Regions from separate parts of the Streptomyces sp. XY431 genome, predicted to be linked through region 2. Evidence: riboswitches for the same ligand, from Rfam matches in the RefSeq annotation. Region 2 holds a riboswitch; each other region holds the start of a gene.
What was found. Region 2 has a riboswitch for cobalamin ahead of ADK60_RS17825 (CoA-acylating methylmalonate-semialdehyde dehydrogenase). Riboswitches for the same ligand answer to the same signal wherever they lie in the genome.

Region 1 (3,263 bases), on a different contig from region 2:
CGCAGGAGGCCGCCGGGGCACCGGCCGGCCCGTACACCGAACACCAGTACCCCGTTGGGAGGCGAAGAGCATGGTCCGCCCGTTCCTGCCCGGCCCCGGGCGTCCCCGGCCGCGCGCCTGGTGGTGGCTCGCGCCCACCGCCCTTCTGGTGCTCTGCCTGTGCGCCGTGCTGATCCCGCGCGAGAGCGCCCCCTCGACCGCCGCCGTCGCCCCGCCCCCGCCGCCGCTGACCTCTCCCGAGCCCGGCGAACTGTGCTCCACCGCGCAGAACCGCTACCCCTCGCAGCCGGTGGACTCCGGGCGCTACGTCATCAATCCCAACGAGTGGAACGCCACCGGCGGCCTGTGCGTGCACGGCGGCAACGACAGCGCCGCCTTCGCCGTCACCCGCAGCGCCGTCGCCCGGGGCAACCTCACCGACCCGGCCCGCGGTCCCGGCGCCTACCCCCACATCAGCACCCCGCTCGGCAACGACGGCGTCAGCCCGCTGCCCATCGCCGTCGACAACCTGCGGTACGCGACCAGCACCTGGCGCACCACCCAGGTGGACGGCGGCGTCTGGAACGCCTCCTACGACCTCTGGTACAGCACCACCCGGGGCAGCTGCTCGTTCACCGAGAGCGCCGAGGTGATGATCTGGCTGCGCGGCAACGGCACCTCGCCGTTCGGCAAGCAGTCCGGTGAGCTGCGCAGCGGCGGCCAGGCCTACCGGGTGTACGAGGCGCCGAAGAAGAGCAGCCACACCCTGATCACCTACGAGGCGGCCTCCGCCACCAATGTCGTCACCGACCTCGACCTGCGCGCCTTCACCCGCGACGCGGTCCAGCGCGGCTACGTGCCGGCCGGCTCGTACCTGTGCGCCGTCCAGGCCGGCTTCGAGATCTGGGAGGGCGGCGCGGGCCTCGGCACCGACGCGTTCTCGTTCGAGGTCGCCGCGGGCCGTCCCAGCGGCGCGGTCACCTCCGCGGTGCCCGGCTACTGCCTGGACAGCCGGGTGGCCGGCGACCCGGCCGCGGTCGGCGCCGCCACCTGCGACGGCTCCCCGGCGCAGAGCTGGACCATGGGCGAGGACGGCTCGGTCGGCCAGGCCGGACGCTGTCTGGAGGACCCGGACCTCGGGTTCCCGGTCCTCACCGGCTGCACCCGCAGACCCGACCAGCGGTGGCGCGCCACCGACGGCGGGCAGCTGATCAACGAGGACTCCGGGAAGTGTCTGGAGAACCCCGCGACCGGCCCCACGGGCACCGGGAACGGCCCCCAGGTGCGGATGCGGCTGTGCGCCGCCAAGCCCGCCCAGGAGTGGCACAGGCCGCTCTGAGGGGCGCCGAAAGCCCCCGCAGCCTATCGCAACCGACCCACGACACGCAGCCTCGCGACACTACATGTGGGGCTTCGTCGGACGAGCGCCACTAGATGTATGCTCACTCCTGCTGTCGAAGCAGGGGAACCCGGTGCGAATCCGGGACTGCCCCGCAGCGGTGTGCGGCCGCCTCCCCAGGGAGCCCGCGAGTCCGAGTACCTGCCGACGGCGTGCCGGCGCCTCCCCGCAGAGGCCATGCGCACCAGCACCACTTCCGGGCCTCGCGGGCGGGCCGGGGACGAATCGCGCGCGACGCCCACGGGCCCGCGCGGCGTACTCCCCTGCCCGAACGGCCCGGCCCCCGATCCACCGCCGTCGACCGCCGCCAGGAGAGAAGCGCCTTGACCACCGCTGCCTCAGTCGTCCTGCCCGCCCAGGGTTCCAGCTCCGTCCCCGCCGACCCGACGGTCGCCGATCCCGGCGGTGCGCTCCTGCGCCTTCTCACCGACCGCAGCGCCGACCTCCCCCAGGTGGACCCCGGTCATGTCGCCGCCGCCGCGCTCCGCGGCCGGCACGCCGGCTCGGACTTCGCCGAGCTGCGCGGACTGGCCGTCGACGCCGCCGCGTCGATGATCGCCGAGGACCCGCAGTACTCCAAGCTCGCGGCCCGACTGCTCGCGCTGGAGATCGTCGACGAGGCGGCCACCCAGCAGGTGGTCTCGTTCTCCAGCTCGATCGCCGTCGGCCACGCCGAGGGCCTGATCGGTGACACCACCGCCGCCTTCGTCGCCAAGCACACCGCCACCCTGGACGCGCTGATCGACGCCAAGGGCGACGACCGCTTCGAGTACTTCGGTCTGCGCACCGTCCAGAGCCGCTACCTGCTGCGCCACCCGATCACCCGCAAGGTCGTCGAGACCCCGCAGCACTTCCTGCTCCGTGTCGCCTGTGGCCTGGCGGTCGGCGACACCGAGCAGTCGGTGCGCGAGGTGGCCGAGCTGTACCGCCTGATGAGCCGGCTGGAGTACCTGACCTCCTCGCCGACCCTCTTCAACTCCGGCACCCGGCACCCGCAGATGTCCAGCTGCTACCTGCTGGACTCGCCGCTGGACAACCTGGACTCGATCTACTCCCGCTACGCGCAGATCGCCCGGCTGTCCAAGCACGCCGGCGGCATCGGCCTGTCCTACTCCCGGATCCGCTCCCGCGGCTCGCTGATCCGCGGCACCAACGGCAAGTCCAACGGCATCGTGCCGTTCCTGCGCACCCTCGACTCCTCGGTCGCCGCCGTCAACCAGGGCGGCCGCCGCAAGGGCGCGGCCTGTGTCTACCTGGAGACCTGGCACGCGGACATCGAGGAGTTCCTCGAGCTGCGCGACAACACCGGTGAGGAGGCGCGCCGCACCCACAACCTGAACCTGGCGCACTGGATCCCGGACGAGTTCATGCGCCGGGTCAACGCCAACGCCGACTGGTCGCTGTTCTCCCCCGCCGACGTCCCCGAGCTGGTCGACCTGTGGGGCGCCGAGTTCGACGAGGCGTACCTGAAGGCCGAGCTGGCCGGCAAGGCCGTCCGCACCATCCCCGCGCAGACCCTCTACGCCCGGATGATGCGCACCCTGGCGCAGACCGGCAACGGGTGGATGACCTTCAAGGACGCCTCCAACCGCGCCGCCAACCAGACCGCGCTGCCCGGCCGCACGGTGCACAGCTCCAACCTCTGCACCGAGATCCTGGAGGTCACCGACGACTCCGAGACCGCGGTCTGCAACCTCGGCTCGGTCAACCTCGGCGCCCACGTCGCCGCCGGCGCCACCGCCGCCGACCTGCTGAACGCGATGGACTGGGACCGGCTGGACGCCACCGTGCGCACCGCCGTCACCTTCCTCGACCGCGTGGTGGACATCAACTTCTACCCGACCCCCGAGGCCGGTGCCTCCAACTCCCGCTGGCGCCCGGTCGG
Region 2 (3,263 bases):
CCTCACCGGCACCGTCGGCGTGGCCGACTACCTGGAGCGGATCCGCGCCTACGCCGACGCCAACCCCGACCAGGAGTGGATCACCGGCAGCGGCTGGTCGATGGAGAGCTTCGAGGGCGGCCTGCCGACCCGGCAACTGCTCGACTCCGTCGTCCCGGACCGTCCGGTCTACCTCACCAACCGCGACCACCACGGCGCCTGGGCCAACACCCGGGCGCTGGAGCTCGCCGGCGTCGACCGCGACACTCCCGACCCGGCGGACGGCCGGATCGAGCGCGAGGCCGACGGCACCCCGAGCGGCGTGCTCCAGGAGGGCGCCACCGGCCTGGTGGCCCGGCTGGTGCCGCCGATCACCGCCGCCGACCGGCTGGAGGGGCTGCTGCGGGCGCAGCGGCTGCTGCACTCGCTCGGCATCACCGGCTGGCAGGACGCGCTGCTCGGCGAGTTCAACGGCCAGCCGGACCCGTCCGACGCCTACCTGACCGCCGCGCGCTCCGGCGCGCTGACCGCCCGGGTGAACGGCGCGCTCTGGTGGGAGCGCGAGCGGGGCGCCGAGCAGATCGCCGAACTCGTCGAGCGCCGCGCCGACTCGGCCCAGGGCAGGTTCCGGGCCGGCTCGGTGAAGATCATGCAGGACGGCATCGCGGAGAACTTCACCGCCGCGATGACCAGCCCCTACCTGGACGGCTGCGGCTGCGCCACCGCCAACTCCGGCCTCAGCTTCGTCGATCCGCTCGCCCTGCGCGAGTACGTCACCGAACTCGACGCGCTGGACTTCCAGGTGCACTTCCACGCGCTCGGCGACCGGGCGGTGCGCGAGGCACTGGACGCGGTCGAGGCCGCCCGCGCCGCCAACGGCCGGCGCGACACCCGGCACCACCTCGCCCACCTCCAGGTGGTCCACCCGGACGACCTGCCCCGGTTCGCCCGGCTCGGCGCCATCGCCAACATCCAGCCGCTGTGGGCGGCGCACGAGCCGCAGATGGACGAGCTGACCATCCCCTTCCTCGGCCCGGAGCGCGCCTCCTGGCAGTACCCGTTCGGCGCGCTGCTGCGGGCCGGGGCCACCCTGGCGGCGGGCAGCGACTGGCCGGTGAGCAGCCCGGACCCGCTGGCCGGTCTGCACGTCGCGGTCAACCGGCGGGAGCCGGAGGCCGAGGACGACCGGGTGTTCCTGCCCGAGCAGCGGCTCGACCTGGCCTCCGCGATCGCCGCCTACACGGCGGGCACCGCCCATGTGAACGGGCACGACGACGCCGGGGTGCTCGCGCCCGGCCTGCTGGCCGACCTGGTCGTCCTGGACCGCGACATCCTCACCGGCCCGCCCGAGGAGATCGCGTCGGCCCGGGTGCTGCGCACCTACGTCGGGGGCGAGCTGGTCCACGCCGCCGACTGACGCCGCGTCAACTGCCCTCCGGGCCCCGGGGTGCTCCCCGGGGCCCGGCGCGTTCCCGGCGGTGCGTGCTCCGACGCGCCCGAACGGTGAGGGGCCCTGGACTTACTAGGACGTCCAACTATATGGTCGGAACAGGTCCGCGGTGTCAGGGAAGCCGGTGTGAGTCCGGCACGGTCCCGCCACTGTGACCGGGGAGTTCGTCCCCGCAGGAGTTCGGCCACTGGCAGCCAGCCGGGAAGGCCCGGGGGCGCGCGTCGATCCGGGAGTCAGGATACCGGCCGCGGACGGTCCGTGTTTTCCACGAGGATGGAGACGACACGCATGATTCCGGGCTGCTCCCGTTCCACCGCCCCCGGCTGTGCCGTGCCGACGAGCCCCGGGGCGCACCAGCGCTGACGGTTCGTCAGCCGCCGCCGTCCTGCCGCCGGGCGCACCACCGTGCGCCCGCGCACCGGCGCGGCCTCCACTCCTCCTCTCCCATCCTGACGAGAGAAGGAACCAATGGTCACCGACCCGACCACCCCTGACCCGATCGTCCCCGAGCTCACTGTTCCCGAGCTGACCCACTTCGTCGGCGGCAAGCGCACCGCCGGGACCTCCGGCCGCTTCGGCGACGTCCACGACCCCAACACCGGGCGCGTCCAGGCCCGGGTGCCGCTGGCGAGCCGCGCCGAGGTCGAGGCCGTGATCGCCGACGCGGCGCAGGCCCAGCCCGCGTGGGCGGCCTGGAACCCGCAGCGCCGGGCCCGGGTGCTGCTGCGCTTCCTCCAACTCGTCGAGCAGGAGCGGGACTCGCTCGCCCGGCTGCTCTCCGCCGAGCACGGCAAGACCGTCGCCGACGCCCACGGCGACCTGCAGCGCGGCCTGGAGGTGGTCGAGTTCGCGGCCGGGATCCCGCACCTGCTCAAGGGCGAGTTCACCGACAACGCCGGCACCGGCATCGACGTGTACTCGATGCGCCAGCCGCTCGGCGTGGTCGCCGGCATCACCCCGTTCAACTTCCCGGCGATGATCCCGCTCTGGAAGGCCGCGCCCGCGCTGGCCTGCGGCAACGCCTTCGTCCTCAAGCCCTCCGAACGCGACCCCTCGGTGCCGCTGCGGCTCGCCGAACTGTTCCTGGAGGCCGGACTGCCGCCCGGCGTGCTGAACGTGGTCAACGGCGGCAAGGAGGCCGTCGACACCCTGCTGGAGGACCCCCGGGTGCAGGCGGTCGGCTTCGTCGGCTCCACCCCGATCGCCCAGTACGTCTACGCGACCGCGGCCGCCCACGGCAAGCGCGCCCAGTGCTTCGGCGGTGCCAAGAACCACATGATCGTGATGCCCGACGCCGACCTCGACCAGGCGGCGGACGCGCTGGTCGGCGCCGGCTACGGCTCGGCGGGCGAGCGCTGCATGGCGATCTCGGTGGCCGTCCCGGTCGGCGAGGAGACCGCCGACGCCCTGGTGGCCAAGCTGGTCGAGCGGATCGGCGCGCTCAAGGTCGGCCGCTCGGACGACCCGGCGGCGGACTTCGGTCCGCTGGTCGGCCGGGACGCGCTGGAGCGGGTCCGCGGCTACCTGGATCTCGGGGTCGAGGAGGGCGCCGAACTCGTCGTCGACGGGCGCGACTTCCGGCTGGAGGGCCACGAGGAGGGTTTCTTCCTCGGCCCCTCGCTGTTCGACCGGGTGACGCCGGGGATGCGGATCCACCGCGAGGAGATCTTCGGCCCGGTGCTGAGCGTGGTCCGCGCCGCCGACTACGAGGAGGCCCTGCGCCTGCCCAGCGAGCACGAGTTCGGCAACGGCGTGGCCATCTACACCCGCGACGGCGACACCGCCCGCGACTTCACCCGCCGGGTCAACACCGGCATGGTCGGCGTCAACGTGC
Region 3 (3,263 bases), on a different contig from region 2:
CTGCACCTCGCCGACAACTCGCCGACCGCCACCGCGCACTTCAGCGCCGTCGCCTGCATGGGCCTGGCCGTCCACCTGACCGAGCTGGGCGCCGACCGGCTCGGCATCTGCCAGGCCGCGCCCTGCCGCAACGCCTATCTGGACACCTCGACCAACCGGTCCCGCCGGTACTGTTCGGACCGCTGCGCCACCCGCGCCAATGTCGCCGCCTACCGGGCCCGCAAGCGCCTGGAGGCCCAGGAGGCCGCGGCGGCCGGGCACTAGCGGACCGGGAGTTCCTCCGGCCGGATCCAGACGCCGAGGCGGCGGGCGAGCCCGGGCACCCGCGCCAGCGGGGCGGCCAGCAGCAGCCGCTCCAGCCGCCGTCCGGGCGCCAGCCAGGCCGGGCGCGGGCGCAGCCGCAGCAGCACCCGGCCGAGCACCAGCTCGTCCGGCACCGCTCCGTAGCTGCGGCTGTCACTGTCCACCGGCCGGTTGTCGGAGAGCAGCCACCAGCCTTTGGGGCGACGGCCGTCGGCCCGCTTGACCACCAGCAGGTTCTGCTGGAACGGGTGCCGGAACACCACCACCGCGCCGGGCCGGATCCGCGCGCCGTAGCGGACCAGCAGCTGGTCCCCGTCGCGCAGCGTCGGCACCATCGAGTCCCCCGCCACGTCGATCAGCCCGAACGGCGCGCCGCCGCCCGGCGGACCGTCCTCCGGTTCCGCGCTCCGTGCCACGGCTCCTCCTCCCGGCTCGCGTCCGCCGTGTCCCGTCCGGCTCCCGCCGCGTCCTGCTGTCCTGCTGTCGCGCTGTCGCGCTGTCGCGCACCAGTCTGCCGCACCGGCCGTCGGCCGCCGATGTCCGGATTCATCCGGTTCCGGCTCCGTCTTTTGCCCTGGGCGGGCCGCCCGGCCGGGAAACCGGACGGTCCGGCAGGTAATCTCGGGCGCGGGAAGACGATCTAAGGAAGGACTCCCATGTTCTCTCGTCTGTTTGCACCTCGCGCCACCGCCCACGCCCACTGCGACCTGCCCTGCGGTGTCTACGACCCGGCCCAGGCCCGGATCGAGGCCGAGTCGGTGAAGGCCACCCAGGAGAAGTACCAGGCCAACGAGGACGCGCACTTCCGCGCCCGCGCGGTCATCATCAAGGAGCAGCGCGCCGAGGCGGTCAAGCACCACATCTCGGTGCTGTGGAGCGACTACTTCAAGGCCCCGCACTTCGAGAAGTACCCGCAGCTGCACCAGCTCATCAACGACACCCTGAAGGCCGCCTCGGCCGCCAAGGCGTCCACCGACCCGGCCACCGGCCAGGCGCTGCTCGACCTCATCGCCGAGGTGGACAAGATCTTCTGGGAGACCAAGCAGGGCTGATCCCCGCCCGGTCGCCTTTCGGCCGCCCCCGTCCGGATCCGGACGGGGGCGGTCGCGCGTTCGGGGCCGGACGGGCACGACCGTTCGAACGGTAAGGGTCATAGCTGGTGAGTGCTTGTTATGCTGCCAGGGCGTCCCGCGGGGGAAGCCGGTGCGAATCCGGCGCTGACCCGCAACGGTAAGCGGCCCCCGCGGCCGTGAGCCCGATCGCCCGGGGACGCCGACCTCCCGACAACTCGCCGCGGACTGCGAGGGGATGGCGCCCCGGCACACCCGCGCCCGGACGCGCCGCCCCTCGCCGCACCCGGCCCGAGGCAAGGCGTGCCACCAGTGAGCAGCACCACCGCGGCCGCACCGGCCACCGCCGCGGCCCCACCGGGCCCCCGCCGGACACCCGCCCTCCCGCTGGCCGCCGCACTCGCCGCGGCCCTGCTCGGCTCGCTGGTCTGCGCCGTCGCGGTCGGCTCCGCCGGCCTCGGCTGGGGCCAGGTCCTGCGGCTCCTGGGCGCCGGCCTGACGGGCGGTCGGCTGGAGGCCGACGAGGCCGCCGCGTACGCCATCGTCTGGGAGATCCGGCTGCCGCGCGCCGTCCTGGCGGCCGTGGTCGGCGCCGGACTCGCCGCCACCGGGGTCGCGGTCCAGGCGATGGTCCGCAACGCGCTCGCCGACCCCTTCGTGCTCGGCATCTCCTCCGGGGCCTCGGTCGGCGCCAACGCCGTGCTGATGTTCGGCGCCTTCGCCTCGCTCGGCGTCTGGGCGCTCTCCGCCTCCGCCTTCGTCTCGGCCCTGCTGGCCATGGTGCTGGTCTATCTGACGGCCCGTACCGCCCACGGGCTCACCCCGCTGCGGCTGGTGCTCACCGGCACCGCGATGTCCTACGGCTTCTCCGCCGTGACCGCGCTGATGGTCTTCGCCGCCGCCCGCGGCGAGGCCGCCCGCTCGGCCATGATGTGGCTGCTCGGCAGCCTCGGCGGGGCCACCTGGGGCTCGGTGCCGATCGCCGCCGTCACCGTACTGGCCGGGCTGGCGTACCTGGCCCGCGCCGCCGGACGGCTGGACGCGCTGGCGATGGGCGACGAGACGGCCGCCTCGCTCGGTGTGGACCCGGACCGGCTGCGGCGCGCGCTGTTCGTGGTGACCGCGGCCGTCACCGGCACCGTGGTCGCGGTCAGCGGGGCAATCGGCTTCGTCGGACTGATGGTCCCGCACCTGGCCCGGATGCTGGTCGGCGCCGGCCACCGCCGGCTGCTGCTGGTCGCGCCGCTCGCCGGGGCCCTGCTGCTGGTCTGGGTGGACATCGTCTCGCGCACCCTGCTGGCCCCCGCCGAACTGCCCGTCGGCGTGGTCACCGCGGCCGTCGGGGTGCCCTGCTTCCTGCTGCTGATGCGCCGTCGCGGCTACGCCTTCGGGGGCGGCCGGTGAGCGCCGCCGGCACCGGGGCCCTGGACCTCGCCGTCGACCGGGTCTCGGTCGACCTGGCCGGCGTCCGGCTGGTCCACGAGGTCACCCTGACCGCCGCCGCCGGCCAGGTGGTCGGCCTGGTCGGCCCGAACGGCAGCGGGAAGTCCACCCTGCTGCGCTGCGTCTACCGGGCGCTGCGGCCCGCCGCCGGGGCCGTCCTGCTGGGCGGCGAGGAGGTCCACCGGCTCGCCCCGCGCGAGGCCGCCCGGCGGGTGGCGGCGCTGCCGCAGGAGCACTCCGCCGAGTTCGACTTCACCGTCGCCGAGGTGGTCGGCATGGGCCGGCTGCCGCACCGGCGCGGCGCCCTGGCCGGCCCGTCCGCGGCCGACGAGGAGCACTGCGCCGCCGCGCTGGGCCGGGTCGGCGCCGGGCACCTGGCCGGCCGGGGCTTCCTGAGCCTCTCCGGGGGCGAGAAGCAGCGGGTGCTGATCGCCCGCGCGCTGGTCC

Region 1: linked by a shared signal. The riboswitch ahead of ADK60_RS23745 (ribonucleoside-diphosphate reductase subunit alpha) and the one ahead of ADK60_RS17825 (CoA-acylating methylmalonate-semialdehyde dehydrogenase) in region 2 are both predicted to bind cobalamin.
Region 3: linked by a shared signal. The riboswitch ahead of ADK60_RS23610 (FecCD family ABC transporter permease) and the one ahead of ADK60_RS17825 (CoA-acylating methylmalonate-semialdehyde dehydrogenase) in region 2 are both predicted to bind cobalamin.

Annotation. Positions count from the first base shown of each region.
Region 1 is NZ_LGDO01000280.1:47,047-50,309, forward strand. Features, by position in the region: gene ADK60_RS23740 (GH12 family glycosyl hydrolase domain-containing protein) at 71-1,318, shown strand; cobalamin riboswitch at 1,380-1,541, shown strand; gene ADK60_RS23745 (ribonucleoside-diphosphate reductase subunit alpha) at 1,702-3,263, shown strand, end outside.
Region 2 is NZ_LGDO01000151.1:44,937-48,199, reverse strand. Features, by position in the region: gene ADK60_RS17830 (amidohydrolase) at 1-1,396, shown strand, start outside; cobalamin riboswitch at 1,503-1,693, shown strand; gene ADK60_RS17825 (CoA-acylating methylmalonate-semialdehyde dehydrogenase) at 1,898-3,263, shown strand, end outside.
Region 3 is NZ_LGDO01000280.1:16,418-19,680, forward strand. Features, by position in the region: gene ADK60_RS23595 (CGNR zinc finger domain-containing protein) at 1-264, shown strand, start outside; gene sodX (nickel-type superoxide dismutase maturation protease) at 261-638, opposite strand; gene sodN (superoxide dismutase, Ni) at 960-1,355, shown strand; cobalamin riboswitch at 1,454-1,588, shown strand; gene ADK60_RS23610 (FecCD family ABC transporter permease) at 1,686-2,777, shown strand; gene ADK60_RS23615 (ABC transporter ATP-binding protein) at 2,774-3,263, shown strand, end outside.